Regions from separate parts of the Shewanella sp. A22 genome, predicted to be linked through region 2. Evidence: predicted binding sites of a transcription regulator. Region 2 holds the regulator's gene; the other holds the start of a gene.

Region 1 (17,053 bases), on a different contig from region 2:
TCATATTCCTTGCGGAGTAGTATTGTTTTTCAACTAATGACTCATGAGTATCAGATACTTGAGACAATAACGATAGCGCAATATTTTTAAATGCTCGAGCACCTGCATTGTCAGTACGAAGCAACTCTCGATAACGCACCAACAGCTCATCTTCACAAGCTGACGCAAGTTCTTGTACAACAAACTCTCTGGCTTTTGCCAATGCATCTAAATCAACATGTTCAACTTGCTCAATTAAGGCTGAAGCTGTAGGAATCGACAGGATTTCAGCCACCAAGGCTTGATCTATATTGGCATCTAAAATGACACCTCGAAAAGCTTCTATTACTCGAGTATCAACGACCATAACTTGATGCTGTTGTAATTGTTCTACATTATTCCATATAGTTTGGCTGATTAGCTGAACAGATGCTTCCCAACGGGCGACTTCACTCGATGCATAACGCACAAGATGCACGAGTTGATCAATATTAAAATCATAAACCAATTTTACAGGAGCTGAAAAATCTTGTAATAAAGAGGCGGTAGGCACACTGTCTAATCCTTCAAACACGAAGGTTTGGCTGGCTTTAGTCACATCAAGCACTTTATTAACAATTGATTCCCCTGCACTGTCAAGCAATTCGATGCTGAACGGAATATGCAGTGTTTGGCCTTTGACACCTTTTGATATCACTTGTTGAGTCACCGTTAAATGGTACTCGCCCTTATTAGCATCAAAATGGTCTTTAACCGTCACAACTGGTGTGCCGGCTTGGCTATACCACCGACGAAATAAACTTAAATCGATACCTGAAGCATCTTGCATCGCATTAACAAAATCATCGCAAGTGACAGCTTGACCATCATGACGTTCAAAATAGCACTTCATTCCAGCTTGAAAACCATCTTCACCTAATATGGTGTGCATCATGCGAATAACTTCAGCACCTTTGTCATAAACCGTCACTGTGTAGAAATTATTCATTTCAATCACACTTTCTGGTCGAATTGGATGCGACATAGGTCCTGCATCTTCGGCAAACTGCTGGTTTTTCATGACTCGAATAGCGTGAATGCGATTGACCGCACGAGAGCCCACATCAGAGCTAAATTCTTGATCGCGAAAAACCGTTAAGCCTTCTTTTAAGCTGAGTTGGAACCAATCTCGACAGGTAACACGATTCCCGGTCCAATTATGAAAATACTCATGGCCAACAACCGATTCAATACCATGGTAATCATCATCTGTAGCACTGGCTTTATCTGCAAGAACGTATTTGGTATTAAACACATTCAAGCCTTTATTTTCCATCGCGCCCATATTAAAAAAGTCGACAGCAACTATCATGTAAACATCAAGATCATATTCAAGACCAAAACGAGTTTCATCCCACTTCATTGATTTTTTAAGTGATGCCATAGCATGATCGGCTTTATGTAGATTGCCTTTATCGACAAACACCTGCAATTTGACTTCACGACCTGATTGAGTCGTATAGCTATCATTAAGTAAATCAAAATCACCCGCGACCAATGCAAATAAGTAACTTGGTTTTGGAAAGGGGTCATGCCACTTTACAAAATGACGACCGGAGCGAGGCATTTCACCTTTATCGACTAAATTACCGTTACTTAGCAAGAAAGGAAATACTTGCTTCTCAGCTTCAATTCGTACGGTATAAATAGCCAGCACATCGGGTCTATCTAAAAAGTATGTGATCCTGCGAAATCCTTCGGCCTCACACTGAGTACAATAGGCACCATCAGACATGTAAAGACCTTCAAGGCTCGAGTTAGCCTCAGGATCAAGCAAAGTAATAACCTCTAACTCAAACTCATTTTGTTCTGTGCTAATTAACAATTGGTTATCGTGCTGACGGTAATTCGCCGCTACACCATTTAGTTTGACAGAACTCAGTGAAAGTTGTTCACCATCAAGCACTAAATCATGTTGATGCTCACCATTACGGATCACTTTACTCACGGCAGTGACTTTAGTATTTTTACCATCGAGAATAACGTTTAAATCAACATGAGAAATCGTAAAAGTTGGCTTTGTATAATCTTTTAGATGCTTTTCTTGCGCTTGGTTCATACAGGGTCCTTTTGAACAGTACTAATACCAATATGATGAAATGTGTAGATGAAGGTTATCGAATTGGTATTATCTTGAATTATTGTGATTAAGAAAAAACGCGCCTAGGCGCGTTTTTTTACAGTAGCTATAAATTAGTTTACGTGCGTTTTGGCTATTTTTTCTGCATCCGCCATATCGAGAGTGATATAAGCGGTTTCATCCAAAAAGGCATCAGGCAATTTGCTGTCATCAGTCTTTTCAATATCATCTAAAGACTTCACAGCCGCTAGGCCTTCATGAACACGGCGAGCATTGGCTCGATCCAAAGCACGCTTATCATCATCCTCACGAGAGGCAATACGTTCACTTTCAACAAGTGATATCGTCTTATCTTTATGATGTTTTTTGAACTCTTTAATATCTTGATAAATATAACTAAACTCTACATCTTTGCTAATGCGCTGTTGATGTTTCACCTCAAGATTTTTAATTAACATTGGGGTTATGTTACCCAAAGTCGAATAGCGGGCTACAGGTACTTTATCCCAAGGCAGAGCATTCTTTTCTTCTGACTCGCCATATTCTCCAGGTTCTAACGCACTGGGGAATCGTAAATCAGGGGTAACACCTTTTAATTGAGTACTGCCACCATTAATACGATAAAATTTAGCGATGGTATATTGCACGTGTCCAATAGGTTTATCATACATATCGTAAATGCGACCTAAACTTTTATGTTGTTGAACAGTCCCTTTACCAAAGGTCGATTCACCCACGATAAGAGCCCGGTCATAATCTTGCAAAGCTGCTGCAAAAATCTCAGATGCTGATGCACTATAGCGATCAACCATTACCGTTAATGGACCACTGTAAGCACTAACGCCATCATTATCACGATTTTGATTGATACCACCATTGGCATCACGAATTTGAACCACTGGTCCCATATCAATAAATAAACCCGTCAATAATGTTGCTTCCGTTAACGCGCCACCACCATTACCTCTAAGGTCAATAATAATGCCTTCAACATTGTCTTTCTCAAGTTTAGCGATTTCTTTGGCAACATCTTGTGACAAATTCATATAAAAACCAGGAATTTGTATAACCCCGACTTTACGATTAGCATATTGGCCTTCTTTAGGCTCTACCACTTTTGACGTTGCCGCGCGATCTTCTAAACGAATTTTATCTCGGGTAATGACCACTTCAAATGGCTTAGCATTGGCACCACCTTTTTTAGGTAAAATTTGCAAGACAACTTCACTGCCTTTTGGCCCTTTGATAAGATCGACAACATCATCTAAACGCCAACCAATTACATCGACAATGTCGCCATCTTTTTGACCGACACCAACAATCTTGTCTTCCGGTGACAGTTTTTCGCTGCTAGCAGCAGGTCCTCCAGCCACTAAACTTTTGATGACCGTATAGTCATCATCCATTTGTAGTACCGCACCAATTCCCTCTAAGCTAAGATTCATTTCCATTTGAAAACGTTCTGCATTGCGAGGTGATAAGTAACTTGTATGAGGTTCAACACTGCGTGCGAAGGCATTCATTACCGTCTGAAACACATCTTCACTCTGGGTTTGGCTTAAACGCTTAATAGCATTGTTATAACGTTTATCGAGTACTTCAACAATTTCAGGCCACTTTTTGCCCGTTAACTTTAGATTTAGCGCATCGTATTTAACACGTTGTCGCCATAACTCATTAACTTCAGCTTCGTCTTTCGGCCATTGGGCATCTTTACGATCAAATTCATACACGTCGCCCGCTTTAGTAAAATCAAATTCTTTATCAAGTAAAGACAAGGCATAAGCAAAACGTTCATATCGACGTTTTTGTACCACGTCGTACATAGCAAATGCAGGTGAAATATCACCCGATTCGACCATATTATCAAACTGATTTTGATATTGGTTAAAGCCCTCTATATCGGTCATTGTTAATACATTACGACGATAATCAAGTTGCTCAAGAAAACGAGAATAGATTTGCGCAGAAAAAGCATCATCAAGATTAAAGCGATGATAATGCGAGCGAGTAAACAATGTGGTTACTCGCTTACTTGCCACTTTATGCTGTGGCTCTTGTGCTAGTTTAGGTAACTCGCTGATTTGAATCGTTGGTGAAATTGCCCATGCCGAAAAACCGACAAATAAACTGGCAATTGACGCGGCCAAGGTAAGTTTTCGCATCAACAAGTACTCCTTAAATTTCTATAATAGTATGTGCTCTGCACGTACTTTGATGGATAAGCCAGTATCTAACTGAACAAGCACATCTTCTTTATTAATGTCAGTCACAACACCCGGAACAGGAGTGGCGCCTAATTTAACATTAACTCGTTGCTTTTGTTTTAAGTCTTCAAGTTTAGCTGGCACAAGTGTTACGGCTGGAGTAACAACAGGAGCTGGACGCTCTTTTTTAACTGCAGGAGCACGTTTAGGCGCTGCTTTTTTAGCAGGCTTTTTAGGCGCTAACGCTTGACGCTTTGCCTTGGCTTTATCTTGGCTTTCTTTTAGTGTTGCAAGAGCATGGTCGATATGTTCTTGTTCTAATTCAGCACACTCATTTCCGTCAAGATCGATACGTTTTGCACCCGCTTTAACGCCTTTCAAATAGCGCCAGCTGCTGGTGTAACGACGAAGCGCCACACGTAATTGTGTTTTACTGACTTTAGAATCATCAGCTAACCGTTCAGCCAAATCTTGAAACAAACCAATTTTTAATGGTTTAGTTTCACCTTCAGCAATAAAGCATAAAGGAAAGGTTTCATATAAATACGCTAAAATTGCGTTGGTGTCGGTCAACTTGTCTGTTGATTCCATTTTTACTTCCACGTTAATAAAGGGACTGATTAAACGGCATAAAATTTGCCATGCAGTCGTTCATCTTTCGTTGAGCCTTATCGTTAAAGCCCAACATACAAATTATCACTATCCGCTCGTTTGCTAAAGTCATTGAAACAAACCTTAACAATTTAACCAAACTGACTGTTAGCTTATTTCATCGCTAATAACTCAATTCAGAAAAATGCGCACTGTGACATATTATAAAGCTCACGGCAGCGAATGCGACCATGATTTAAACTAATTTGCTCGCTATTTAACCAAATAGGCAAGTTTCGAAACTTTTTACCATGTTTTCTAAACCTATTTGATCATCTTCATCAAAGCGGTTAAGTAATGGGCTGTCGATATCTAACACTGCCACAACCTCATCACCCTGTCTAATTGGGATCACTATTTCAGAATTACTGGCAGAATCACACGCTATGTGGCCGGAAAATTGATGTACATCTGCCACTCGTTGCGTGCTATTCATGGCAGCTGCAGTACCACAAACACCTTTACCAATCATAATTCGAGTGCAGGCTACTTTACCTTGAAAAGGCCCCAAAACTAATTGTTCACCACGTTTTATATAAAAACCAGCCCAATTAATGTCTGCTAAGTTGTCATTTAGCAATGCTGAAAAATTTGCCATTGCCGCAATCAAATCATCTTCACCGTCAAGCAAAGCTTGTGCTTGACGAGTTAATGTTTGGTAAAATTCGGTTTTCATTCCCATTCCTTAACGCCGATGTTCACTCAAAGTATTGCAATGAACATTGCTACTGCGTTGATGTATTTTTAGCCGCAGCCTTTTTGGCTTTAGTTGCAGGAGCGTTTTTAACCTGTACAGCGCCTTTTAGCAAGTTAGAAAGCTCATCTTTATTGTTTGCTAGATAAAAAGCCAACTGTTCGCATTTATTTTCATCAAGCCCGAGGTCTGCCTTAGTAAGAAAAGGGACTAGGTTATCGGAAATATCAAGCATCTTATCGTAGGCATCAGCCTCTTTTTTCGATATAAATGTCATTTTTTCGACCCCTTCTCTGACCACAACAAATTGGGTTATAACTGCCATGATGTAATCCTTACTGTTTTTATATACAGTGCGTAGAATCTCACATAATTAACTTATGATGCAAGTGTTCTGATTATTCTGATATTATCAAGCTCAGAAAATTGAGATGTTGAACAAACGATTCATTTATCCGCCGATATAAGGCAACGCAAAGAGGTTTAACTCTTCGCTACCCAACAATTTATTTCACTATGGATTAGACTCATTCTTCATGCATGAATTTGATGACCACGACGCAATCACGCTATGCCGATCATGTGATTTGGCTGTACGAAGACGTGCGCTGCCCTCCAGTGCTAGAGCGTTATGTCCACGTTGTCATTCTGCATTATATGACTCCCCTTATTGTTCCATAAATGGCATGTTGGCGTTATGTGTCACTGCGTTAATCATTTTTATTCCGGCAAACCTTTTACCCGTACTGGAAATCCACTTTCTAGGTAGTGTACGCACAACAACCGTGACTCAGGCGGCTATAACGGTTTGGTCTGAGGGATATTGGGTTGTTGGCTTAGCGGTAATGGTCGCAGCAGTTATCGCGCCTGGATTACTTATTTTGTCAATTTTGACGCAGGTCGTTATTGTCAAATTAACGCTACATGGTTCATTTTGGCAGAGGGCATATACAACCTTATTGAAAAACCATGGTGTTATATCACAAATGACCATGTTAGAAATTTATGTCATCAGCTTTTTAGTTTCTGCATTTCAGTTATCAGACTTCTCTGATGTGTATTTTGGTATGGGTACATTAAGTTTTACGATGTTATTCGTGATTATATTATTCTTACAGCGAGAATATAACCTTGAACACATGTGGAGTTATGTCGATGCCTAATACTCCTATTACTGCAGCAGAAGAAATCTCAACCAGTCATAATCTCTCCGTTTTAGAGTCAAAAGAGGAGACGACTACACATTTACAGGGACAAAAGATTGGCTTATGTTTATGCCCTATCTGCCGTAAGCTTAATTCAACAAAAAACAGCCATTGTCGCCGCTGCTTTAGCCAATTAAGCAGTCGTAATTACGCTAGTATTCAACAGAGTTGGGCCTTGCTGATCACCGCTACCATTTTACTTGTGCTTGCCAATATCTATCCAATTACGTTGTTAACGAACCGTGGAGTAGTGACAAATGACACTATATTTAGCGGTATTAGTCATTTAGTCAAAACGGGCATGTTTCCTATTGCAATTATTGTTTTCACTGCCAGTATTTTGGTACCTTGGCTTAAAATTATCGGTTTAGCCACTTATTTAACAGCAATCAGTTTTAACTTGCCTATATCCAAAAGAAAATTAATGGTCGGTTTTCACATTATTGAATGGATCGGACGGTGGTCAATGCTTGATTTATTTGTGATTTCCTTAACCGTTGCTTTAGTGAATATGGGGCAACTACTTGATGCAAAACCTGCACCTGCTGCAACAGCATTTGCATTAGTTATCTTACTAACACAGCTTGCGGCAAAAGTGTTAGACACTCGCTTACTCTGGGACCGCTTGGAACACACTAATGACACAAATTGAATCGCCTAAAATAGTGAAGAAAAAGTTATTCTCGCCAGTATGGTTATTGCCTGTAGTTGCTTTAATTTTAGGTGCTTGGCTAGGTGTAAAAAGCATCAAAGAATCCGGAATAGAAATTTTAATTCACTTTCCCAGTGCGGCCGGAATCGATATTGGTAAGACACTCGTTAAATACCAAGGTTTGTCGGTCGGAAAAGTAACCGACATTGGTATTGATGATGATCTTAAAGGCGTGAATGTAAAAGTGGTAATGGATTATCGAGCCGACCCATTTTTAAACAAAAATACGCTTTTTTGGTTGGTAAAACCTAAAGCAAGTATTACTGGCGTTGAAGGATTAGATACTTTATTTTCGGGTAATTATATTGCTATTCAGCCAGGAGAAGGACGCTCAGCAACTGAATTTGAAGCACAACGTGAAGCGCCTGCGATTCTCCCCGGCAGTGAAGGCATCATGATCGAATTAAAAGCACCCAAGCTGGGATCTATCGATGTTGGTTCACCGGTCTTTTTTCGTCAAGCACCTGTCGGCAGTGTCGTCAGTTACCGTCTTGACGGTAATAAGCAAATTATTATCAGCGCATTTGTACAAGAGCAATATGCTCATTTAGTCAATAAAGACTCGCATTTTTGGAATGTATCAGGCTTAAAAGTTGATGCATCTTTAGCGGGAATAAAAGTCACGACCGAAAGTATCGCGTCAATTTTGGCTGGCGGGATCAGTTTTGATACAGGAACCAACACAGAAAAAGCCCAAAATGGTGATGCCTATACACTATACGAAGATGAACTTGCCGCTATTGGAGGTATTCATTTTAAGTTAACTTCACCAAACAGCGACGATGTAAATGAAGGAACCACCATCATCTATCGTGGTTTGGCTATTGGCGAAATTGAAAAAGTCAGCTTAACCCAAACTGGAGTGCAATTTAACGCGCGTGTCGAGCATCCCTATAAGGCACTCATTACTAGCGATAGCCAATTTTGGCTAAGTGGTGCTGAGCTATCGTTAAAAGGTGTCAAAAACGTCAGTAGGTTGGTCACTGGTAGTGTGATTAATGTCTTACCGGGTACTAAAGCTTCGGATGAAACAATGCAATTTGAATTAGCATCACACGCCCCAGACCTACTCAATCAAAACAAGCTTAAATTATCTGTAGTTGCCAGCACCCATACAGGTGTGAGTAATGGTGCCCAAGTTCGATATAAACAGTTGCCAATTGGCCAGATCACCAGTATTAACTTGAGTAAAGATTTTTCATCTGTTGAATATAATATTGAAATACAACCGGAGTTTAAGAATTTACTCACAAAAGGAAGCTTCTTTGTTCCTGAAAGTGCTTTAGCGATAAGTGCTTCTCTCGAAGGGGTTAATGTCAAAACACGTGACATTACGACTCTGCTTGAAGGGGCAATTAGTTTAATTCCAGGAGATAGCAAAACGCTAATAGCAGCTAATAGCCAATTAAGGTTACATGAATCAATTGAGTCGGCCCAAACGCTATATACTCAACAACAAATGGCCTCCTTTACTTTAACCAGTATAGATGGGGCGGATCTAGCCAAAGGATCACCTATTTATTACAAAAAAATGCAAGTAGGTTCAGTAAGCCAGGTCAATTGGCTCGCTAAAACGGATAAATTTAATATAGATATAAATATTGATAAGAAATTTGTTCCGTTAATTAAATCGAATACGGTTTTTTGGCGAAATGATGCTATTACCATCAATGCTAGTTTAGCAGGAGTCGACATCAACGTTGCGCCACTTAAAGGCGCCATAAAGGGAAGTATTACCCTTGGGCATATAGATGACATCCTCGATGACGACAATCATCAAGTTAATCTTCGTTTGTATGATACAAAGCAATTAGCTCTGATGCAGGCAAAGGTCATTAACCTCACTCTTCCAGTAAATACTAAAGTGACAGAAAAAGCGGCTATTCGTTATCAAGGTCATCAAATTGGTGAAGTGTCACAGGTTAAGCTCAACCAAGATCTAAACTCCCTTAATGCACAGGCTTATATTTATGGTCATTACGCCAGTCACTTTAGTGCTAGTGACACAGAATACTTCATTGTTGATGCACAAATTTCTTTAGCCGGTATTAATGCCCCAGAAACATTATTAACAGGCCCTTACATTGGTGTTATACCTGGTAGCAACCCAGAAATTATTGATCATTTTGTTGCTCAACCACATTCTAGTTTTGAGGCTAACGTGCCAAAAGATGCATTAACATTCCAATTAGTTGATGACCAATTAGGTTCAATCAAAGTCGGCACACCGTTATTTTTCCGCGGTATTAAAGTCGGACAGATTGATGGCTATTTGTTAGATGACTCAGGGATTGAAATCAGCTTATTTGCCCACGTAAATGCTGAATATAGTCACTTAATTAACCAAACTAGCCAATTTTGGGATGCATCTGGCATTAAGTTAGACGTTGGATTATTTTCAGGTGCACAGTTAGAAACAGGATCATTGGAAACTATACTTGCTGGCGGTATTGCCTTTGCAACGCAAGAGACAACCTCACAGAGCAACCGTATTAGTGCTACCGACCGTTTCCCATTGCATCAGAGTATGCAAGATGAATGGTCAAAATGGCGGCCTATACAAGCCAAATAATGAAATAATAACCATTCAAAAAAGCAAAGGCCAATCGTTTATCGGCTTTTGCTTTTACTTTAAAACTATTTGATATTTAACCATAAAACCAATAGCACACACCTATAGCAGCTGTAATACCGGCAAAATCTGCCGCTAAACCACAACTTAATGCATGGCGACCGTTACGGATCCCTACCGAACCAAAGTAAACGGCTAATACATAGAATGTTGTTTCAGTACTGCCTTGTAAAATAGCCGCGAGTCGTCCCGCAAAAGAATCAACTCCGTGATGACTCATGGTTTCTAACATCATCGCCCGTGCCCCAGAACCACTAAAAGGTTTCATAAATGCAGTTGGCATCGCATCAATAAAGCGTGTATCGGCGCCTAATGCACTAACACCGCTAGCTAACAGTTGTAGCGCATAGTCTAATGCCCCTGAAGCCCTAAGAAATCCAATAGCTAATAGCATTGCCAGTAAATATGGAATTAATTGAATTGCTTGGTTAAAGCCCTGCTTAGCTCCATCGACAAACTCATCATACACGGCTATTTTGCGATATCCTGCGACCAAAATAAAACTTAATATAAGCAACAACAGTATTCCGTTACCTAACACCATGGACACTTGCCCTATAGCATCGGCCGATAACGTAACCAAATAAGCAATCCCAGCCATAAATACGCTCATAATAGTTGCCGCATAAGCCAAAACAACACTATTGATTAACGAAATACGCTGTACTAACGCAACAACCAACAACCCCACTACAGTGGATACACTAGTGGCTAATAAAATGGGTAAAAAGATATCTGCAGGATTGGCAGCACCTTGCTGTGCGCGATAAAGAAATACTGTCACTGGAACCAATGTTACTGAAGAAGTATTTAACACTAAAAATAAAATTTGAGCATTAGTTGCGACTGATTTAACGGGATTAAGGGATTGCAGATCATGCATCGCTTTTAAGCCTAAAGGCGTTGCTGCATTGTCCAGCCCCAACATATTAGCAGTAAGATTCATACTAATGCTGCCATAAGCGACATGCCCTCGGGGCACTTCAGGCATCAATTTTGACAGTAAAGGTTCAAATATTCGGGCAAATAAACTCACCACACCAGCCTTCTCACCGACTTGCATCAATCCCATCCATAACGCTAACACACCGATTAAGCCAAGGGAGATATCAGCCGCTAATTTTGCACTGGCAAACAGAGCCGCTACGGCTTCACTTAATACATCAACATTTCCGCCAATCAGTTGAATGACAATTGAAACTAAAGCCACAACAAAAAATAATAACCATACTCGGTTTAGCACACATCACTCCATCATACTGTTGCTATATGTCACCTAATATACAGTAATCATTGACGATCAGAAGTAACAATTCCGTGTTATGATCGCGCTAATTCAGCTAAAAAATAATTTATTATCTTTAATATGATCCAATTAAACCCCAATTTTATTCGTCACATTGAGCAAGAAATCCCTTCTCACCTTTCAATGAACGACTTTATCGCCTTTTGCGACAAACCACTGCGTAAATCAATTAGGGTAAACACCTTAAAAATTACCACAAAAGCATTTGCCGACATCATGGATCAAGCAGGTTGGCATTTATCTGCCATACCATGGTGTAAAGATGGCTTTTGGATTGAAGGTAAAGATGATATTCAACTAGGCAATGCTATCGAACATATTCAAGGGTTATTTTATATCCAAGAAGCCAGTTCCATGCTGCCACCGACGGCATTATTTGCCAACAACACCGCCCCTGAAATTGTATTAGATGTAGCTTCAGCACCTGGTTCTAAAGCCACTCAAATCGCTGCATTGATGAATAACAATGGTTTATTAGTAGCGAATGAATATTCAGCCAGTCGCGTTAAAGTTTTACACGCCAATGTATCGCGCATGGGGGCAAGCCACACCGCCCTAACTCATTTTGATGGTAGAGTCTTTGGTGAATATTTATTTGAGTCCTTTGATGCTATTTTATTGGATGCTCCTTGTGGCGGCGAAGGAACCGTTCGTAAAGACCCTTTAGCATTAAAACATTGGGATATTGATGATGTAACTTCGATTGCTGAAACCCAAAAAGATCTTATTGAATCCGCATTTTTAGCGTTAAAGCCTGGTGGGACTTTAGTTTATTCAACGTGTACCCTGAGCCAGTTAGAAAACCAACATATCTGTCATCACTTACAGCAAACTTATCCTGATGCGGTTGAATTTGTGTCACTGGCTGAATTATTTGATGGTGCAGACAAAGCGTGCACTGAAGAAGGTTTTTTACATGTTTGGCCACAAATTTATGACAGTGAAGGATTCTTCGTTGCCAAAATACGCAAAACAGCTTCAGTTGACCGCCAGAAAAAACAGCCTAAATTACAAAAAAACTTTCCTTTTAATATTGCAAACGATAAGCAACAAACCGAGTTACGACAATATTTTAAAGACAGCTTCGCTATCGACTTACCTCAAAATGATACTATCATGCTGCGTGACGACGAATATTGGTTATTTCCAACACAATTTACTCCTTTTATTGGCAAAATGCGTTTTCAGCGTATTGGCATTAAACTCGCAGATGCGATGAAAAAAGGTTACAAAGCTAAGCATGAAACCATAATAGCGTTATCGAGCACCACTCAGTCCTCTAAAACGATTGAGCTAAACACATCACAAGCTAAAGACTTTCTCATGGGTCGCGATATTGCTGTAAATACCTTTTTAGAAACAGTTCAACAAGATTTAGTTGTCACACCGCACGGTGAAATGTTAGTGAGTTATCACAATGTCGTACTAGGCATCGTAAAACATTTAGGCCATCGACTTAAAAATAATTTACCTCGAGAATTAGTACGCGATAACGTTAATTCAACATTATAAACTGGGTACCCATTTCATTAACTAAACTGAATATTTAATATATTGATAATATTAGGGTTTATTAAAATGAGTTCTAACAAGTTAAAAAAAGTGAGTTGCATTAAGGCAAAATAAAAAGAGCTGACTATAATATGATTAGAGTTTATTTAGGTTAATGGGTTAAACAGAATCAATTTTAAACTGTTTAGCTTTTATCAGTAGCGCAAGGCTCTAACTAGAGCCCTTTCCCTAGGCCCAAAACAATTGGATAGTTTTGGGCCTTTTTTTATCCGCCAAATCAAATAATATACAGGCTAATATTAGCTGTAATTTAATATTGACGCCCTATTAACGTAGCGGCATCTTTGAATAACGTAAAAAAGTTGTCGGTGGTGTATTGAGCTAACACTTCGAATTTTTCACCCCGTAATTGCGCGACAAACTCAGCAACATCACGAACATATGCAGGTTGGTTTTCTTGACCACGATGTGGCACCGGAGCCAGATATGGTGAATCAGTTTCGACTAATAATCTATCCTGAGGCACTTGACGAATGACGCTACGAAGCTCACTAGCATTTTTAAATGTTACGATACCTGATACCGATATATAAAAACCTAAATCAATAGCGGCTTTGGCCATTTCCCAATTTTCAGTAAAGCAATGCAACACCCCTCCCACCCTATCAGCATTGCCTGCTTTAAGCATATGTATTGTATCTTCACGAGCATCACGAGTATGAACAATGAGCGGTTTATTCACCTCGACAGCTAACGCAATCTGTTGCTCAAAGCATTGTTGTTGCAATGCCTTAGTCTCGTTTGAATAGAAGTAATCTAGCCCCGTCTCACCAATGGCAACAACACGAGGATCTTTAGCAAAACGTTTAATATCTTCAATATTCAAGCCTTCTTGAACATCTAAAGGATGCACGCCAGATGACAAAAAAACATTATTAAAAGCCGACACTTTATCTCGCATGGCTTCAAAGCCTTGCTGGCGAACGTTAACGCACAATAGATAGTCAACGCCTTGGGCTTTAGCGTTGTCCATGATGGATTGTAAACTGACTGAGTCTGGCGCCGCTTTCAAGCGGTCAAGATGACAATGTGAATCAATTAGCATGAGAATTCTTTCGCAACTATAGTAACAAATAAAACAGATGCGCAAGAATACCTAGCTACATAGTGCAGGTCAAATCACTAGAAGACAGTTCGCTCGAAAGTAGCTTTTCAATGTGATGTTTATGGCTTTCAATATCGGTTTTAATTTTAACGCCAATTCCTGCAGGCCTTCCACCAGATGCGCCGATTGGATTAATCCATACCACGGTCCCTTTAAACTCATTCGTTTGGGTGGCATTTGGTAACCTGTACGCAATAGTCAGTTCTTGGCCTAAAAAATGACTTTCTGAAGTTGCAATAAATAAACCTGCAGGCTTAATAAAAGGCATGTAAGCACGATAAAGCTTGTGTAATGTATCGTAATCAACGACAAGATCGACCATAAATGATTATTTTCCATAATAAGTTAACAGTCAGTATAACGAATTTAATGAGTTAGCTGCCTAAATGCGAGTACATATTGCTGGCACAGTGCTTGGGTATTAACACTGGGCATTGTTTCAAGCTTACGTGACATCCTCATCACATTACCTGCAAGTTCAATTATTTTAGTTTGAACAAGCGGGTTTAATACTTGATGCCCTGCATTTTCAGTTTTTATTTTATTACTTTCTATTTTATTACTTTTTAACACATATTGACGTAAGTACAAATATAAAATATTAAGCACATCAACAATTTGTTGTTCTGACACCTTCAATAAACTATTGCATAAATGGCCTGTTCTCAAACTTTGGGCCCAATCTTGGCGGAAGGTCATCAGTTGTTGATAATGTTGGCTTGTTAAACTGCTTGCTAATGCAAGAGGGCCACCTACGACACTGAGGCACCAAGTGACATCATGGATTTTACCTTCAGCATCAGGTGCTGGTAACAACTGCTGTGCTTCAAGCCACTGGTGTATCTCAAGTTTAGTCGGCAAGACAAAATTCAGCATTTGGCAACGACTCGTGATAGTTGCTAATAATTGGGCTGATGTATTTGTTTGCAAAATGAGTACAACATCATCGCCAGGCTCTTCTAGGGTTTTCAGCAGCGCATTGGCAGCCGCCAAGTTTAAGCGCTCAGCATTAAGGATTATCGCTACTCGTGCGCCATGTTGTTGAGCGGTTTGCGTTAATGCTTGGCAGAGCTGGCGAATTTGATCAACTTTAATTTGGTTACCATCGGGTTCGATAACATATAGATCAGGATGGTTACCAGCAGCCAATAACAAACAGCTTTTACATTGTCCGCAAGCCCCCACAGACGTGAGATGTTGGCAAAGCACAGTATGAGCAGCTGCTTTAGCTAACTTATCTCCACCTAGTGCTTTATCAATATTAAACAAATGTGCATGGCTACTTTTACCGCGATAATGTTGATCGACAAACCGTTGATGCGGTTCCGCTAACCACGGTAATTGGCCAATCTGATAATCACTCATATCGCGATATTATCCTCTTAGTATTCATCACTCACCCATAAGAGTGGGCAATAGATGCTGCAACTTTAGCCGAATATCATCATGCACTTGTTCCATTGATTGGCTGGCATCAATAACGATAATACTGTCATCTTCATGAGCTAGTGTTAAGTAGGTTTTTCTAGCTCGTTCAAAAAAATCGATGGCTTGTTGTTCAATTCTATCAAGCTTGCCACGACTCGCTGCCCGGCTTAATCCTAGAGTGGGATCAATATCCAAATACAAGGTGAGATCAGGCTTAAATCCATTTAAACAAGCATCGCTAACCGCTTTCACTAATGGCATTAAACCGCGACCACCACCTTGATAAGCTAAAGATGACAGATTATGCCTATCACCGAGAACCCATTTACCTGAAGACAAAGCAGGTTTGATAACATTGGCGATTAGCTGTGATCGGGCAGCATAAATAAGTAAGCATTCTGCTTCATCACATAACGGATCCGTCTCATCAGCAATTTTGACTAAGTCACGTATTTTTTCAGCTAATGGAGTGCCACCGGGTTCACGCGTACACACAGGTGATTGGCCAACAAGTTGACTAATAATATCATTTACTAAGGCTATCGCACTCGATTTACCCGCGCCTTCTAATCCTTCAATGACAATAAACTTGCCTTTCTTTTGACTCATTTTCTTTTTCTCTGAAATTCATTTACGGCTTTATTGTGAGCCTTCAATGTGGATGAAAACACATGACTGCCATCATTGCGAGACACAAAATATAAGTAATTTACTTTGGCCGGATTGGCTGCGGCAAATAAGGATGCTCGACTTGGCGCTGCAATAGGCGTTGGCGGTAAACCATCAATTTTATAAGTATTAAACGCCGTGGTTTCACGTAAATCTTTACGTGTAATATTGCCTTTATAACGGTCACCCATGCCATAAATAACTGTAGGATCGGTTTGAAGACGCATGCCCTTTTTCAGCCGGTTATTAAATACGGCTGACACCCAATCACGTTCTTCCGGTTTACCGGTTTCTTTTTCAATAATGGACGCAATAATCAGTAATTCATACGGTGATGATAATGCTAAGTCTGGGTCTCGTCCTTCCCATGCTTGCGCTAAACTCATCTGCATCATGTTGTAGCTTCGATTTAAAATAGTCTGTAGATTATCATCTGCATGATAATGAAATGTTTCAGGATAGAATTTTCCCTCGGGCAAACCAGATGTATCGCCATGCTGTAATAACACTTGATTAAAGTCATCTGCATTCTGTTTTAAATGCTCTGTCGTGGCAAGTGTCTGCTGCCATTCGGCAATGGTTTTACCTTCGATTAACGTCACACTGAAAACCACTTGTTGACCTAAATATAATCGTTTTAATAACGCTTCTAACGTATCGCCAGGGATCACTTGATATAAACCCGTCTTTATATTGGCAAATTTAGGTTCAAGTTTAACAAGATATTTAACTTTCCAACTTTCTGTAATCAAAGATTGTTGTTCCAGTTGTTGT
Region 2 (17,053 bases):
AAAAGCAATCGATACGCCATTGATCACCCGCCAGAATTGACCAAGTGTCACCCGCGTTAAGGTGTCAAAACTGTCTCCCGGTTCAAAATGCAAATTGGCTTCTAATAACAATAAACCCGACATTAGCATGCAAAACCAAACACCCAGCAACATGGCAATAGAATAACCAAACCACATACCGGCCCCAACCACGGGTAACGAAAACATCCCGGCACCCACTGTGGTACCAGCAATGATCATCGCCCCACCTAATACAGACTTACCGTGAGTTCGATGCTTAGCCGCATTCATATGATTAGCCATTATTGTCCGTGCTCCGCTTCCACACTATCAACAATAGTTTGTCTAACTGATGAGCTCAGTAATTTATTAGCATTATCTCGAATTCTGATCACTTCAGCACGATGCTCGTCACTGCATAAATAACCTAACTCTTTGAGTTTTACACTCAAGGTGTTGTACAGCTTTTTGTCATAAAACTCTGGTGCCGTAATCCCATGCAGTGCACCTAATCGCTGTGCTAACAAATGGCTATCTCTTTCCAGCTCCGAACGTTCAATATCGGGTTTTATCGCTAGTAAATTGAAGATAATGGCATAGCGCTGCAAGGTTTCATTGATGGTTTCGGCTAGCAATAACATTTGCGTAATATGGCGAGGAGTGACTGTAAATTGATCTTTACCTGTCAATAAACCTTGTTCAACCATAAAATCTAATATGCTATCAACATGACTAGGCACATCATCAATAGCCATAAATAGCTCCGCTTTTAGTAATGGATAAAAATCCAATACAATGGCATGAATTCGTTCACGGTCGCACACGTCGTAATGCACTAAACAACTGGCAACTAATGATGGTAGCGCCATTAAATGAATAATATTATTACGGTAATAGCTCATGGTTATGGCTATTTTCTCATCAACTGAAATGATCTCACCAATAGGATCTTTGGTGCTAACAAACTTATCTAACGACAAACAATGATCAACAATTGATTTGCCATCACCCTCTGCAACAGATGTGTAATCGGTATAAGGCACGGTCTTAAGCAGGGCTAAATATAAATCAAGCTGACGCTCTAATTGGCTTCTCTCTAGCGCATTTTGTTCTGATGCCAATAACACTAAACTGGTCAATGCCACCGAGCTTGCTGCAGCTGCACCATTAATGTTTGTCATGACACGGTTAGCCAACAAATTAACTGATGGTGTAAACCACGACGGTTTTTGATCTGGGTCTTTAGCTAACTCGTCACGCCACGCTGGAGCTTGCTGATTTAAAAAATGTTGTAGGTTAATTGGCTCGCCAAAGTTCACATAACCTTGGCCAAAATTACCTAACTTACGAATGGCCCCAAACACCTGCCACACTGACTCTTTTTTCTTTTTCTTACCACTTAATTCTTTATGATACGTTGCCACTTCCATCACATGGTCATAACCTAAATACACTGGCACTAAGGTCACTGGGCGCTCTATTCCACGTAAAACACAGTTAATTGTCATCGCCAACATGCCCGTCTTAGGCGCGAGCAAACGTCCGGTACGCGAACGGCCACCTTCTGTGAAATACTCAACCGAATAGCCTTTAGCAAATAACTGGTCTAAATATTCACGAAAAACTGCGGTATAGAGTTTATTGCCATTAAAACTGCGGCGAATAAAGAATGCCCCGCCACGGCGGAACATTGGGCCTGCAGGCCAAAAGTTAAGGTTAATACCTGCTGCAATATGCGGTGGTACCATTCCCTGATAATACAAAATATACGACAACAACAGATAGTCCATATGACTACGATGACAAGGCACATAAACAATTTCGTGACCATCATGGTGTAACTGCCTAACCTGCTCAGCACCTCTAATATTGATGCCACTGTATAATTTATTCCATAGCCAAGTCAGAAAACGTTCTGCTATGCGCACTAAGCTATCGGAATAATCAGCCGCAATTTCATCGAGGTATTCAATGGCGGTTTCACGTGCTTTTTCGACCGACACTTTTTTGTTTACGGACTCTTCTTCAATAGCTTTCTTAATTGACTCTGATTTTAATAGAGAGGCAAATAAAACGTGTCGATTAGGTAATTGTGGCCCCGTCATTACTTTACGTTGGCGACGAAAATGCACTCGAGCGACTCGGGTTAATTTATGAGCGATTCGTTTGTCTGTTCCGTGCTCATCAGCCATATAACGAAGCGATAATGCATTAGAAAACTGTACAAAATTATGCCTTCCCAGAAATAAAATCATTAACCATTTACGTAACCATGTTGGATTTTCTCTTTCGAATACAGCTGCTTTCATGCTGTCGTCTTCTTTACCAGGAGTGCGTCCCCAATAAAGGCAAACAGGAACCAACTGAATATCTAATTCGGCGTTTTCACTATGAAGAGACAACAAACTAGTAAAGTAATTAAGAAATTTTTCGCCACTTTCACGTTTACCAAAGAGAGGTTTGCGCCCCTCTAGGCACACAACTCTAGGCACCCTTAAACCATCAAGCTGTAATGGTTCATAAGGACTGGGCATACCAAAACCCTCTGTAATTTCGCTTAAAGCAGCGATATCACTGATAGATTCCGTTTTCATTAAATAAACCAAAGGTTTGGCTGGATCTATATTGAGGTCATCAAAAGGATCGTGGGGAACCACAATGGTCTGCACCATCCATTTTTGAATCCATTTTAATGCTCGTAAAAATATTGAATTTGGTTTTGACATGGTTATTTTCGCAACATAAGCCACTGTAATATTGTCGCATAGGATACCAGAAACCACCCCGCTTACACTATCTGGCTTATTTATCTTTACTTTCTGGATTTTTCCAGAAGAAATAACATAAAGAATAAATAACAAATATAGATATATAACAATAGTTTACACAAACCCAAACAAGCTACGCACAAAAAATAGCTGGTTAATACTTGCACGAACAAAAACACTGTATATAATGACAGCCACTGTATAAAAAGACAGGAATCATCATGAGACCGTTAACGCCGCGCCAAGCAGAAATTTTAGACTTAATTAAAAACAATATCGCCGAAACAGGTATGCCACCCACTCGAGCTGAAATTGCAAATCGTCTTGGCTTTAAAAGTGCTAATGCCGCCGAAGAGCATTTAAAAGCATTGGCCAAAAAAGGCTTTATCGAGATCATGCCTGGTACATCAAGGGGGATTCGCCTACCTCATGAAGAACAGATTGAAACCGGTTTGCCACTTATTGGTCAAGTCGCTGCTGGAGAGCCTATTTTAGCTCAGGAGCACGTTGAACAATACTACCAAGTCGACCCAAGTATGTTTAAACCTGCCGCAGATTTTCTGTTACGGGTTCGTGGCGACAGCATGAAAAATATCGGTATTTTAGAAGGCGACTTACTCGCTGTGCATAAAATGCAGCAGGCACGTAATGGTCAGGTTGTCGTGGCACGGGTTGATGATGACGTCACTGTTAAACGATTTGAACAAAAAGGTAATATGATTTTTCTGCATGCCGAAAATGAGGATTACAACCCAATAAAAGTTGATTTAAGTTGCCAAAGCCTAACAATTGAAGGGCTTGCAGTTGGCGTTATCCGTAATGGAGATTGGTTATGAACAAACTAATAGGCACCGCGCCGCGCCACCCAGGCTTATGGGTAGATTTAACACAAACAGAATTGCATGGCAGCCAAACCATTCAAACATTACAAACGGTCACTCAAGGTGAAAAAGAACTCAGTCAATTGTGTAGCCAGCTAGCAATATTAAGCCAGCAAGGACGATGGATAGTATTAATTAGCCCGCCTCATATTGGCTATAAACATATGCTAGCAAGTGCAGGAGTGAGAATGGATCGCATTTTACTGGTGCACACCAAAGATGAAGTCGAAACATTATGGGCCATGGAAAAAGCACTCATAAGTGGTACCTCTAGTGCTGTAGTCACTTGGACAAGCTCACTTGATGCTCGCGATAGCCGCCGTTTAGAAATAGTAGCCAAAAGCGCACGTGCTTTAGGTGTCGTAATTGAAGATGTAAATACTCACTTACCTCAAAAACATCAAATTGTTAACCATGCAGTAACAAATAGAATAAGTAATTTTAGCTCAGTTCACTAAGCACGAACCCTTAATTACCAAGCCCTGCATTGAATTCAGGGCTTTTTTTTCATCTTTTTTCAGCCAATTAGCCAACAAAGTGATCTTGATCAATATTTAATCTACAAGTAATGTGGTTAACAAGGATGAAACATTTTTGTCTTTAATTGGACGTGTATGACAGAAATTAAGATGACTGTCATACAAATGAGCCAAATAGAAATTGATTAGTTCAGTTGTAGGTACAAGTGTGGAGTACAGCGAACAATAAAACCGTAGACAGTCTGTTTACAACCACCAAGGTACTTTGAAGTCATCAAACTTTTTTCGGGAACCGAAGAGTTTGCATAGAGCAGAGAATTACTGTGTGACTCTTCTTTGTAGTTGCTATTTGCAATTAGCAGAGGAGTAGTCTTGTGAAGCAATGGTTGTATTGTTTATTGGTTGTGTTTATAGCACTTCCGCTTGGGGCAACAGAAATGCCCCTCAACATGACTCAAGGCGTGACAGATATCAGTGGGCAGGTTTATCACCTCCACATGACGATTCTTTATATCTGTTGTGCTATTGGGTTAGTGGTGTTTGGGATCATGATTTATTCAATGATTTACCACCGCAAATCAAAAGGCGCAGTCGCGGCCAATTTCCATGAAAGTACTAAAGTGGAAATTGCTTGGACCATCATTCCTTTTATCATCTTAATAGCAATGGCTATTCCAGCCACCAAAACCTTAATTGCCATGGAAGACCCCAGCGATGCGGACCTCACCATTAAAATTACTGGGTCACAGTGGAAATGGCATTACAGCTATTTTGACAAAGACATTGAGTTTTACAGCTCATTATCTACTCCAAGAGAGCAAATTGAAGGCAGTGAAGCCAAAGGTGAGCATTATCTCCTTGAGGTCGATAAGCCATTAGTTCTACCCATTAACCAAAAAGTCCGTTTTTTGATGACATCCGATGATGTTATCCACTCTTGGTGGGTACCCGCTTTTGCCGTTAAAAAAGATGCTAATCCTGGATTTATTAACGAATCGTGGACCCGTATCGATAAACCCGGTATTTACCGAGGTCAATGTGCAGAATTATGCGGTAAAGACCATGGTTTCATGCCGATTGTGGTACAAGCTTTGTCGGAGGGCGATTTTGAAAATTGGTTGGTTGAGCAAAAACAACTAGCAAGCAATGCAGCTTCAGAGGCGGCGGCATCAATGTCCCAAACCTTGTCTATTGAAGAGCTAAACACACAAGGTGAACAAATCTATATTGCTAGGTGCGCCGCTTGTCACCAACCTAATGGTGCAGGACTACCTGGTGTGTTCCCCTCATTGATTGGCAGCCCTATTATCAAAGGTCCTGTTGAAGGCCACATCGATATCGTCTTAAACGGTAAATCTGGTACTGCAATGCAGGCTTTTGCTAAGCAACTTACCGCCCAAGAAATTGCCGCTGTAATTACCTTTGAGCGTAATGCGTGGGGCAATAATAGTGGTGATGTTGTACAAGCGGCTGATATAGGAAACTTTTTAGGCAGTAACGAGGCAAGCACCGAAGCAAATAAAGCCGTCACCGATGCAGCAAACACTATTGCAACAACGGCAACTGATATTACCGATACCGTCACCGAAAAAGCCACTCAAGCCGTTGAAGCGGTTGCAGAAGTGGTGGCCCCTGAAGATCTGCCCACGTTAACTTTGGAGCAGTTAATGGCTGAAGGTGAGCAAGTTTATGCCACGACTTGTGGCGCATGTCACCAAGCCACTGGCGCAGGTTTGCCAGGTGCTTTCCCTTCACTTATTGGCAGCCCTATTGTTAGCGGACCTGTTAGCGAACATATCGATATCGTTATGCACGGAAAACCAGGTACCGCAATGCAGGCATTTAGTAGTCAACTAAGCCCTCGAAAGATGGCGGCGGTGATTACTTATGAGCGCAATGCGTGGGGAAATAATTCTGGCGAAGCGGTGCAACCAGCCGATGTCGCGAGCCATGGACAGTAGGGGAAAACAATGAGCACTACAACGCACGATACAATTACTACCGCCCATGATGATCATCATCACGGCGCTCCAAAGGGGCTAATGCGCTGGCTACTCACCACTAACCATAAAGATATCGGATCGCTGTATTTATGGTTTAGTTTCATTATGTTTCTTACTGGCGGCGCAATGGCGATGGTCATTCGAGCTGAGTTATTTCAGCCCGGATTACAACTAGTAGAACCTAACTTTTTTAATCAAATGACCACTGTTCATGGTCTCATCATGGTATTTGGTGCCGTAATGCCCGCTTTTACGGGCTTAGCTAACTGGTTAATACCAATGATGATTGGTGCACCAGATATGGCACTGCCGCGGATGAACAACTGGAGTTTTTGGATTTTACCTTTTGCCTTTGCCATGTTACTGGGTTCGTTATTTATGGAAGGCGGCGGACCTAACTTTGGTTGGACATTCTATGCCCCGCTATCAACCACCTACAGCCCTGACAGTACCGCCCTATTTGTTTTCTCCATTCATATCATGGGCATAAGTTCGATAATGGGCGCAATTAACGTCATTGTCACCATTGTAAACTTGCGAGCTCCAGGCATGACATGGATGAAGTTGCCCTTGTTTGTGTGGACTTGGTTAATTACCGCTTTCTTACTGATAGCAGTGATGCCGGTACTCGCGGGAGCGGTCACCATGGTATTAACCGATAAGTTCTTTGGTACCAGCTTTTTTGATGCGGCTGGAGGCGGTGATCCGGTAATGTTCCAGCATATCTTCTGGTTCTTCGGTCATCCAGAAGTTTACATTATGATTTTACCGTCATTTGGTATTATCTCCGCAATAGTGCCAACCTTTAGCCGTAAAAAGCTGTTTGGTTACTCCTCAATGGTTTACGCCACTGCCAGTATTGCCGTGTTGTCATTCTTGGTGTGGGCGCATCACATGTTCACAACAGGGATGCCAGTGTTCGCCGAACTATTCTTCATGTATTGCACCATGTTAATCGCCGTCCCCACGGGGGTAAAAGTATTTAATTGGGTGGCAACCATGTGGCGCGGCTCCATGACATTTGAAACACCAATGCTGTTTGCTGTAGCGTTTATTATTCTGTTTACCATAGGTGGTTTTTCTGGCCTGATGCTGGCAATTACGCCTGCTGATTTCCAATACCACGACACCTATTTTGTCGTGGCTCATTTCCATTATGTGCTCGTCACCGGGGCAATATTTTCCATTATGGCTGCCGCTTATTATTGGTTACCTAAATGGACTGGCCATATGTATGACGAAACCTTGGGGAAATGGCACTTTTGGTGTTCGGTAATATCCGTCAATGTATTGTTTTTTCCCATGCACTTTTTAGGTTTAGCAGGTATGCCACGTAGGATCCCTGACTACGCGGTACAGTTTGCCGATGTTAACCAAATTGTGTCTATTGGAGGTTTTGCATTTGGTTTGTCTCAGCTGATATTTCTCGCCGTTGTGCTCAAATGCATTAAAGGTGGAAAACCTGCTGGAGATAACCCTTGGGGAGCCGCAGAAGGATTAGAATGGTCTATTGCCAGTCCTGCACCATATCACTCGTTTACCACTCCACCGGAGATTAAATGAGATGACACAACCAACAAAATCAAATCGTAAGTTATTAATCATTCTGATTGCTGGGTCAATTGGTATGTTTGGATTTGGTTTTGCGCTGGTACCGCTTTATGACGTGCTTTGCGACACATTGGGGATTAATGGCAAAACCCAAAATAGCGCCAGTAGTTATGAAGCGGTAGTGGTTGATAAAAACCGAACCGTTACCATTGAATTTGTCACTCAAGTTCAATCAGGTATGCCGTGGGAATTTAGCCCTAAGGTTAACCAAATAAGTGTGCATCCAGGTGAACTCACTCACGCGCAATTTCTGGTTAAAAACCTGTCTAAACACGATACCGTAGGCCAAGCAATTCCTTCGGTATCACCTGGACAAGGGGCGGCGTATTTCAATAAAACGGAATGTTTTTGCTTTAATCAACAACCATTAGCTGCAGCGGCAACAGCGGAACTACCATTGATTTTTTACGTGGACCCTGACTTACCAGCGTCCATTAATACATTGACTCTCTCTTATACCCTTTATGACATCACCGACAGACAGGCGATAGCTATAGAGCAAGGAGCAGCAAAATGACAACAAAGTATCAAAATTATTATGTGCCAGCCCAAAGTGCTTGGCCAATAATCGGCGCTATAGGATTATTTTTAATCGCTTTCGGAGCGGGAAATTACGTCCAACAGTTAACCACAGAAAAAACCTCTGGAGGTTACATATTACTTGCGGGTTTTGCCGTAATTATCTTCATGATTTTTGGCTGGTTTAAAACCGTTATTGATGAATCAATGGCAGGATTATACTCTCCGCAAATGGATCGTTCATTTAGGCAAGGAATGAGCTGGTTTATTTTTTCAGAGATTATGTTTTTCGGTGCATTTTTTGGCGCGCTATTTTACGCCCGTATGATTTCAGTGCCTTGGCTTGGTGGCGCATCTAACAATGCCATGACCCATGAAGTGTTATGGCCTGCATTTGAGGCCATGTGGCCATTGGTGAAAACACCCGATGGTACTGCAACCGAAGCCATGCCATGGACTGGTTTGCCGTTAATTAACACCATTATATTGCTAACATCGTCAGTTACTTTGCATTTTGCTCATACAAATCTCGAAAAAGCCAATCGTAAGCCCTTGATAATCTGGCTAGCGTTAACGGTGATTCTGGGGATTGTGTTTCTCTGTTTACAGGTTGAAGAATATAGCCATGCTTACCAAGAAATGGGGTTAACGTTATCTTCTGGTGTCTACGGCAACACCTTCTTTCTGTTGACTGGTTTTCACGGCATGCACGTCACTATTGGTACCCTGTTCTTGATGATTTTATTACTCAGAATTGTGAAGGGTCACTTTACGCCCGATAAGCATTTCGCTTTTCAAGCTGGGAGTTGGTATTGGCACTTCGTTGATGTGGTGTGGTTATGCTTATTCATCTTTGTATATGTATTGTAAATCAACACTAATAAGGTCTGGGGTTAGGTTGAATGTAGCCAAGCCCCAGAGCCACCAGCAATACCATAATAACGACAACAGAAAACAATACTCGCCGGCCTAAAAAACGACTCATTGATTGTTGATGCTGCCCTTTAACCATAATAAATAAGGCTCTAGCTAAGTTAAATAATATGAATACAAGCAACGAGACTAAAACTAACTTAACGATGAAAGGTGTTGTCACAGGCAATCCTTTTTATAGTGTGAGTGTGTCTCGAGTATTATTGGTTATCATTACTTTGGTCGTGTTTAGCTTATTGGTCAAGTTAGGATTATGGCAGCTATCACGAGCAAGCTTTAAACAAGAGTGGCAAAACACCCTACTGGAGCGCCAACAGCAACAAGCACTTAGTTATGAAGCATTGTTGGCAATCGTTAAATCATCTGAAGCATCAACCATCTCTCAGCCAGAAGCGAGACTACTAACGGGCTATCGTCTATCGATTTCAGCCAAACCGGCAAATAACATGATGTTGTTGTTAGACAATCAAGTGTATCAAGGACAAGTGGGGTATTTAGTTTACCAAGTGTTTGAAATCACTCCTGAGCAACCTTGGATAATGGTCGAATTAGGTTTTGTGCCAGCAAGCAAAGATCGCCGCATCTTACCCGAGCTAACACCATTAAAAAATACTTACTACAAATTGGTTGGGCGCATTTATCAGAAACAGCCCAATCCATTAAGTGACCAACTTGATGCAGAGCAGTCAACCAATATTGATACACCAATACGTTTTCAAAATATCAATATCCCCGCACTCACAGATCTGCTTGGTCATGACTTAGCTCCTGTGGTGCTGCAACCCGACAATGTTCCCAATTATCATCTACCTCAACCTTGGGTACCAATTCCATTATCGGCACAAAAGCATCAAGGATATGCCTTGCAATGGTTCACCATGGCAGCGGTATTTTTAGGACTCATGGGCTGGATAGCATTTCGACAGTATCGACGTTAAACCTCGTCGTTAATCATCAACTTAACATAATATTAAAATGATAAAGAGGAGATAGAATGAACTCCCAACCGAAAAAGAGCAATAAAGCATTAATGGTCTTACTACTGGTATTTCTTTTACCAGTGGCCTTAGCCAAATTAGTGTTAAGCCTAGAACTATACAACGGTGGAGCAACTAACAAAGGGGCGTTAATCGCACCAGAAATTAACTATGCCAATTTAGCCATGGAAAACCCAAAACCTCATGCATGGCAAGTATTGTTTTTTCTACCAGAAACCTGCAATGAGCAATGCCAAGAACGGCTGTACATTTTGCACCAGAGCTATATTGCCCTAGGAAAAAATCGGGATCGTGTTACGCCTATTATTTTGGTCAATAGCCACAGTGACACCCAAATACTCAAACAATTAAATATCGCTTTTGACCAAGTAAACACCAATAAAGCACTTGCAGCGCTACTGGCCAATCAACAACTGATCATTGTCGATCCTCTCGGAAGCTTAGTGATGCAGTATGACAACGTGATAGGCCACGACGCTAATATTGCTCAGGGCAAAGCCATGATTGCTGACTTACGCAAAATGCTTAAGTTGTCGAGGGTAGGCTAATGGCAATACAGCGATTAATCAAATTCACCTTAGTGTTTACCTTGGCGGTTATTTTAATGGGCGCCTACACACGCCTGTCTGATGCTGGATTAGGTTGCCCAGACTGGCCGGGTTGTTACGGCCATTTAGCGGTGCCAAGCGCAAGCCATGACTTAGCCAAAATAGAAACTCGTTTCCCTGATGCTCAAATTGAGCCAGAAAAAGCGTGGCTGGAAATGATCCATCGCTATATCGCTGGTACTTTGGGCTTAATGGTTTTAGCGATTTTAATTTTATGCCTAAAACAGCCTCAAGCCCCCAAAAAACTGCCCATTTTTATTGCGGCACTGATTGTGTTTCAAGCTGCACTAGGTATGTGGACTGTCACGATGAAATTAATGCCAATAGTAGTGATGGCGCATCTTATTGGTGGTTTTAGTTTATTTGCCTTATTACTGCTGTTATATCTGCGGCTTAAACCTTTAAGGATCCCCGGAGGTGATGCCTATGCGCGTAAGCTCATTCCGTTAGCATTAGCCAGTTTTGGTGTGTTAGTTATTCAAATCATATTGGGTGGCTGGACCTCATCAAATTACGCCGCGCTTGCCTGTACCGCCCTGCCCATATGTGAAGGTAATTGGGTCGATAACTTACGTTTTGCCGATGCATTTTCACCATTTCAAGGCGACCACCCCAGTTTTGAATTTGGTGTTTTGGACTATGCTACACGAATGACCATCCATGTTAGCCACCGAATTTGGGCGGTTGTCACAGCCATAACCCTAATTATCCTTGCACTAAAATTACGCTTCGCACAATCACATATTATGCGCAACAGTGGTTATTTATTACTGTTTCTCGTCATCGCTCAAGTCGGATTGGGGATTAGCAATGTAGTGATGAATTTACCTTTAGGCATAGCAGTATCACACAATGGAGGCGCAGCCTTGTTGCTGCTTACCTTAGTCTTTATTAATTACGCCCTATGGCGTAAAGCATGAGTGAGGATCGACCATGACAAAACCTCTAACAATGAGTCAGGTTCAACCTAAAATAACCCTGCAATGGCGCGCTTATTTTGAAATGACCAAACCTAAAGTCGTAGCACTTATGCTACTGACTGTATTGGTCGGTATGTGTTTAGCCGTCCCAGGTATAGTGCCACTACAACCTCTGGTTGCTGGGATGGCAGGCATTGCAATGATGGCAGGCGCCGCGGCAGCGTTTAATCACTTAATTGATCGTAAAATCGATGGCTTGATGGCCCGAACTTATAATCGTCCGCTACCTAAAGGCAAAATATCAACCACCAAAGCGACCACATTTGCGGTGTCGCTCGGAGCGCTCGGTTTTGTGGTGTTATATACCTTAGTTAATCCCCTCACGGCTTGGCTGACCTTTGCCAGTTTAATTGGTTATGCCTTGGTGTATACCGCCTACCTTAAGCGGGCGACCTCACAAAATATTGTCATTGGTGGATTAGCCGGTGCGATGCCACCACTGTTAGGCTGGACAGCAATAACTAATGAACTGCATGGTTACGCTCTGTTGCTGGTTATTATTATCTTCACTTGGACCCCTCCTCATTTTTGGGCGTTAGCCATTCATCGCCGTAAAGAATATGCCAAGGTCGATATTCCAATGTTACCGGTTACTCATGGGGTTGAATTTACTAAAACCTGTATTTTGCTTTACACCATCTTATTAGCCATTGCTTGCCTGCTACCCGTTTTAGTCGGTATGTGTGGTCCAATATATTTGGTGGGTTCAACATTATTGAGTTGTGGTTTTATCTATAAGGCGTGGCAGTTAAAATTTCATGACTACCCAGAACTGTCCATGCAAGTATTTAAATTCTCCATTTATCATTTAATGATATTGTTTATTGTCTTATTAGTAGACCATTATTTTTGGGTAAACACTTAAATTAGAAAGGAAAAGATATTGAAAATAATAATAGCGGTGGGGCTAATATTATTAGCCTTGGCGGGAGGCGTCGTTTATCAACAGACGCAGACAGAACCTATGCCACTGGCGACCAGTTATGTATTTGAACAACAGCGCGCATTAGCACCATTTAGATTGGCAGACCAATACGGCAATGCATTTACTAACCAAACCTTGCAAGGCAAATGGAGCTTATTCTTTATTGGTTACACTGCTTGTCCAGATGTATGCCCTACCACGCTGAATAAACTTGCTGCCGCTTATCCACAACTGCAAAAAATTGCCAGCAATGTTCAAGTAGTGTTTGTGTCAGCCGATCCCAAACGTGACTCTCAAGCTAAACGTTTAGATTACATAAACTTTTTTAATAAAGAGTTTAAAGCAGTAAGTGCAGAACACGCCGACTTATTTCCGTTTAGCCGCGATTTAGGCTTTGTGTATGCCATGGTTGGAGACGACAGCGATTATCAAGTAGACCATAGTGCATCATATGTGTTGGTTTCACCAAGGGCAGAAAAGATAGCAGTATTTAAACCCAAACCACAACCTGGTCAACTCGCACAAATTCTTAATGCTGAACTCATTGCAGACTTTAGCCAAATCGTTCAATCTTGGCGCTAGCCGTTCACGTTATTCCCTTACTCAACGGGCCATTGGCCATTATCTTGCGGGCGGATCCACGCCTGTGAAAACCAATAATAGCCCGTTTTTGTTTTACTCGGTGCAGTGCAATTATAGCGCGAGCGTCCAGGGGCTAGATCTGATGATGCTTGAATTGAGAAGCGGTTTTCACTTAACCAAATCGGCTTTTTAGGCCCTTGCCCCTGGATAAAGCACATAACCTGATGAGGATAAATATCTTTAATATCAATAGTTAACATTAATTTTGGTCGCCATTTCCCTGTAGCCAGTAATGGATCGCTTATATTTTGTTTCATAACCGGCATCGGTAAACTGGAAAACTTAACCATTAAACTGGTTAAGTCTGCATACGCATTGGCCACCGGAAAACGCGGCAACGCTGTTAATGAAGAATATTCTCCCGCTGCACCAGATTGCTGACCAAAACCAACAAAACCATGCTTAGCCAATATAGCTTCCAATTTGCTGGTGTATTCACCATAAGGATAGGCAAACATTTTTACACTTTGGCCTGTACGTTTTAATATCTCAGCTTCCGTCGACAAAATATTAGCTTCTATGCGAGCTCGCCATTGGTCTTGGGTTTCTTTGCTTTGACGACGAATTAAATGTTCGTGTCCCCAGCTATGGTTTGCAATCGTCACCCCTTGTTCGGACAGTGCATTAATGTCTTGCCAACTCATCATGCCTTTATAACCTGCATTAATGGGCGCTACAGAAATAAACACCGTATATGGAAATTGATGAGAAGCTAAAATGGGTGCAGCATTGTTGATTATGCTGTCATATCCATCATCGAAGGTAATCACAATACGCTTATCGGCTATGGGCGTGTTATGCTTTATTGAATCAACAGCTTCAGTTAATGAAATCACGGTAAAATCATTATCCGCTAGGTACTGCATCTGTTCGGTAAACTGACTAGGCGTGACACTGGTACTTTTAGGCGTGTTCTCAGATACATGATGATATTGTAAAATGACCACTGCATTAGCATCACAATGCAATAGACCCAAACTGAATACCATCAACACTAACGCAATTCTCTTAACCATGATTATTCATACCTATGTCAGTTAGCACACTACTGTTAAATCGTCAGAAAAACCGGCAATTATTGGCATTAGCAACACCAATGATACTGTCTAATATCACCATCCCGCTACTAGGTTTAGTGGATACTGCGGTGATAGGCCACCTAGGACAAGCTTATTATCTGGGTGGTGTCGCGCTTGGCAGTACCATTATCACCTTGATGATTTGGCTACTCGGCTTTTTACGCATGTCTACCACAGGATTAGTCGCTCAAGCCTATGGTGCTAATGATACCTCAACTCAACATCAATTACTGATACAAGGCTGTAGCCTAGCATTAATCTTAGGCTTTACATGTGTGCTGTTGCAATCACCACTGCTCAATTTTGCGCTCAGCCTGAGTGATGCCAGTGAGCAAGTCATGTTTTACTGCCGACAATACGTCGAAATTCGAATTTGGTCGTTACCATTTGCCCTTGTCAATTTGGTATTATTAGGTTGGTTGCTCGGACGCCAAGCCCCAAAAGCAGCCATGTGGCAGCTTATTATCGCCAACAGCGCTAATATTATTCTCGATATTGTGTTTGTCATGGTATTTAAATGGAATGTACAAGGTGCAGCATTAGCATCCGTTATTGCTGATATCAGTGCTTTTTCTGTCGCGTTAATCATGGTTAAGCGCCAACTGATACATACTGGCGAACTGAAGATAAGCCAAATCATTGCTCATTTATCATGGCGTGGATACGCTCGCTTACTCACTTTAAACCGTGATATTTTTATCCGCAGCCTATGCTTACAAGCGGCCTTCAGTTTTATGACCTTCTATGGCGCCGGTTTAGGCGACAATATTATCGCCGCCAACGCGGTACTGCTTAATTTATTGATGTTGATATCTTATGCCCTCGATGGCATAGCCTATTATGCCGAAGCTGAAGTGGGGCGGGCATTTGGTAAAAAAGATCCCAAATTGCTTCATGAAAGCGTAGTGTTAGCTTTTTGTTGGTCTGCAATAGTAGCGGTTTTATTCAGCCTGCTATTTTGGCTAGCAGGGCCGTGGATCATTCAGTTATTAACCAATATAGAAGCGGTACAAGATGCCGCAAACAATGATTTAATATGGCTGATTTTTATGCCTATATTGGCATTTGGTTGCTACTTGTTTGATGGCGTATATATTGGCGCGGCTCGCGGAAATATTATGCGTAATAGTATGATAATCGCTACATTTGGAATTTACTTTCCATGCTGGTACTTATTGCAAGGATGGGGAAACGATAGTCTGTGGGCGGCAATGTCGGTATTTATGTTATGCCGCAGCCTTACCCTTGGCTGGCATTATTACTATAAGCTCAGGTTTCAACTGCTGACCACGTAATAGTATTTGTGGCTCACAATTGCTTCACTAAATGATCGCACTTTTCGCTTTAAGGCTGATGAGAATTTCAATTATGTTTCATTGAAATTCAACCTTATAAGCAAACATACGTAGTTTCGAAAGACTCGGCAGGCCAGTAAACTGTAAAAATTAAAATGGTAATATTGCATTAACCCAGCTAACCCATATTATGACAAATGAGAACACCATGACCCAAGAATTAATTATCACAGATATTGAAGTTGGCAGCGGAAAGGCCGCCGTTAAAGGCGCATTAATTACCACTCGCTATAGCGGTCAATTAGCCGACGGCAGCCAGTTTGATTCATCCGAGGCATTTCAGTGTGTTATTGGTACAGGCAGAGTCATTAAAGGCTGGGATCAAGGTATTATCGGTATGAATGTAGGTGGCAAACGAAAGCTATCTGTTCCGGCTCATCTAGCCTATGGAGATCGCCAGATTGGCGACCGTATCCCAGAAAATTCAGATTTGTTTTTTGATATTGCATTACTTGAAGTGCTAACACGAGACGACTAAATAACCTCATTAGGGATAACAAACTCCTCTAAAACAGCCCTTGCCTTACTAGGGTCTGTTGATCTTTGCAGGTTAAATTTTGTTCGAGATAAAAACGTTTTTAGCCGAACCCTTCGGGCAGCGTTTGTTGGTCATTTTTACTGCGTTATCGACTTTTTATGTAGAATAACTACACCACAAAGTCTCTGCCTTGTACAAATGACCAACCATTCGCTGCAAAAACAACCTTGAAAGATCAACAGGCCCTAATTGCGTTAAATGCACTTGTGATAAGTCAGGCCAGAGTTCAATATCAATAGACACTAAAACGCGACCCTAAATAAGGTCGCGTTTGTTGTATTACAGCGTCAAACTATCACATGATTAAGCGTATGAATGCTCACCATGTTGATGGTCAGTCACATCACGCACACCATTTAACTCGCCTGGGAACATATCTAATAGTTGTTTTTCGATACCATCTTTTAAAGTGATATCAACTTGAGAGCAACCGTTACAACCACCACCAAACTGTAATACTGCAACACCATCTTCGGTAATTTCTACCAGCATAATGTTACCGCCATGACTGGCAAGTTGTGGGTTAATTTCAGACTGAATAACATACTCAATACGTTCAACCAGTGGCGCATCACCAGCCACTTTACGCATTTTAGCGTTAGGTGCTTTTAAGGTTAATTGTGAACCAAGCTGATCGGTAACAAAATCAATGCTGGCATCATCTAAAAAAGGTGCGCTTTTTTCATCCACCATGGCACTGAAACCATTAAAAGGTAATTCAGTATCATCGGCTT

The links. The regulator LexA, encoded in region 2, represses DNA repair genes until DNA is damaged. The targets are predictions, from matches to a motif close to TACTGTATNNNNATACAGTA.
Region 1: the regulator LexA is predicted to act here: its motif matches at 5,987-6,006, upstream of ACWXWT_RS00950 (YebG family protein).

What each region holds. Positions count from the first base shown of each region.
Region 1 covers NZ_JBSQBN010000002.1:60,587-77,639, reverse strand. Annotated here, with positions in the region: gene pepN (aminopeptidase N) at 1-2,077, opposite strand, end outside; gene prc (carboxy terminal-processing peptidase) at 2,212-4,263, opposite strand; gene proQ (RNA chaperone ProQ) at 4,285-4,896, opposite strand; gene ACWXWT_RS00955 (GAF domain-containing protein) at 5,174-5,632, opposite strand; gene ACWXWT_RS00950 (YebG family protein) at 5,682-5,975, opposite strand; gene ACWXWT_RS00945 (paraquat-inducible protein A) at 6,187-6,813, shown strand; gene ACWXWT_RS00940 (paraquat-inducible protein A) at 6,806-7,507, shown strand; gene ACWXWT_RS00935 (MlaD family protein) at 7,494-10,139, shown strand; gene ACWXWT_RS00930 (nucleoside recognition domain-containing protein) at 10,216-11,442, opposite strand; gene rsmF (16S rRNA (cytosine(1407)-C(5))-methyltransferase RsmF) at 11,566-13,017, shown strand; gene ACWXWT_RS00920 (TatD family hydrolase) at 13,328-14,122, opposite strand; gene ACWXWT_RS00915 (PilZ domain-containing protein) at 14,178-14,504, opposite strand; gene holB (DNA polymerase III subunit delta') at 14,549-15,547, opposite strand; gene tmk (dTMP kinase) at 15,575-16,219, opposite strand; gene mltG (endolytic transglycosylase MltG) at 16,216-17,053, opposite strand, start outside.
Region 2 covers NZ_JBSQBN010000025.1:15,773-32,825, reverse strand. Annotated here, with positions in the region: gene mtr (tryptophan permease) at 1-303, opposite strand, end outside; gene plsB (glycerol-3-phosphate 1-O-acyltransferase PlsB) at 303-2,726, opposite strand; gene lexA (transcriptional repressor LexA) at 2,990-3,604, shown strand; gene ACWXWT_RS06780 (cell division inhibitor SulA) at 3,601-4,107, shown strand; gene coxB (cytochrome c oxidase subunit II) at 4,503-6,089, shown strand; gene ctaD (cytochrome c oxidase subunit I) at 6,099-7,694, shown strand; gene ACWXWT_RS06765 (cytochrome c oxidase assembly protein) at 7,696-8,259, shown strand; gene ACWXWT_RS06760 (cytochrome c oxidase subunit 3) at 8,256-9,131, shown strand; gene ACWXWT_RS06755 (DUF2909 domain-containing protein) at 9,139-9,357, opposite strand; gene ACWXWT_RS06750 (SURF1 family protein) at 9,305-10,132, shown strand; gene ACWXWT_RS06745 (hypothetical protein) at 10,189-10,740, shown strand; gene ACWXWT_RS06740 (COX15/CtaA family protein) at 10,740-11,720, shown strand; gene cyoE (heme o synthase) at 11,734-12,645, shown strand; gene ACWXWT_RS06730 (SCO family protein) at 12,661-13,287, shown strand; gene ACWXWT_RS06725 (polysaccharide deacetylase family protein) at 13,305-14,363, opposite strand; gene ACWXWT_RS06720 (MATE family efflux transporter) at 14,378-15,721, shown strand; gene ACWXWT_RS06715 (FKBP-type peptidyl-prolyl cis-trans isomerase) at 15,930-16,259, shown strand; gene nfuA (Fe-S biogenesis protein NfuA) at 16,623-17,053, opposite strand, start outside.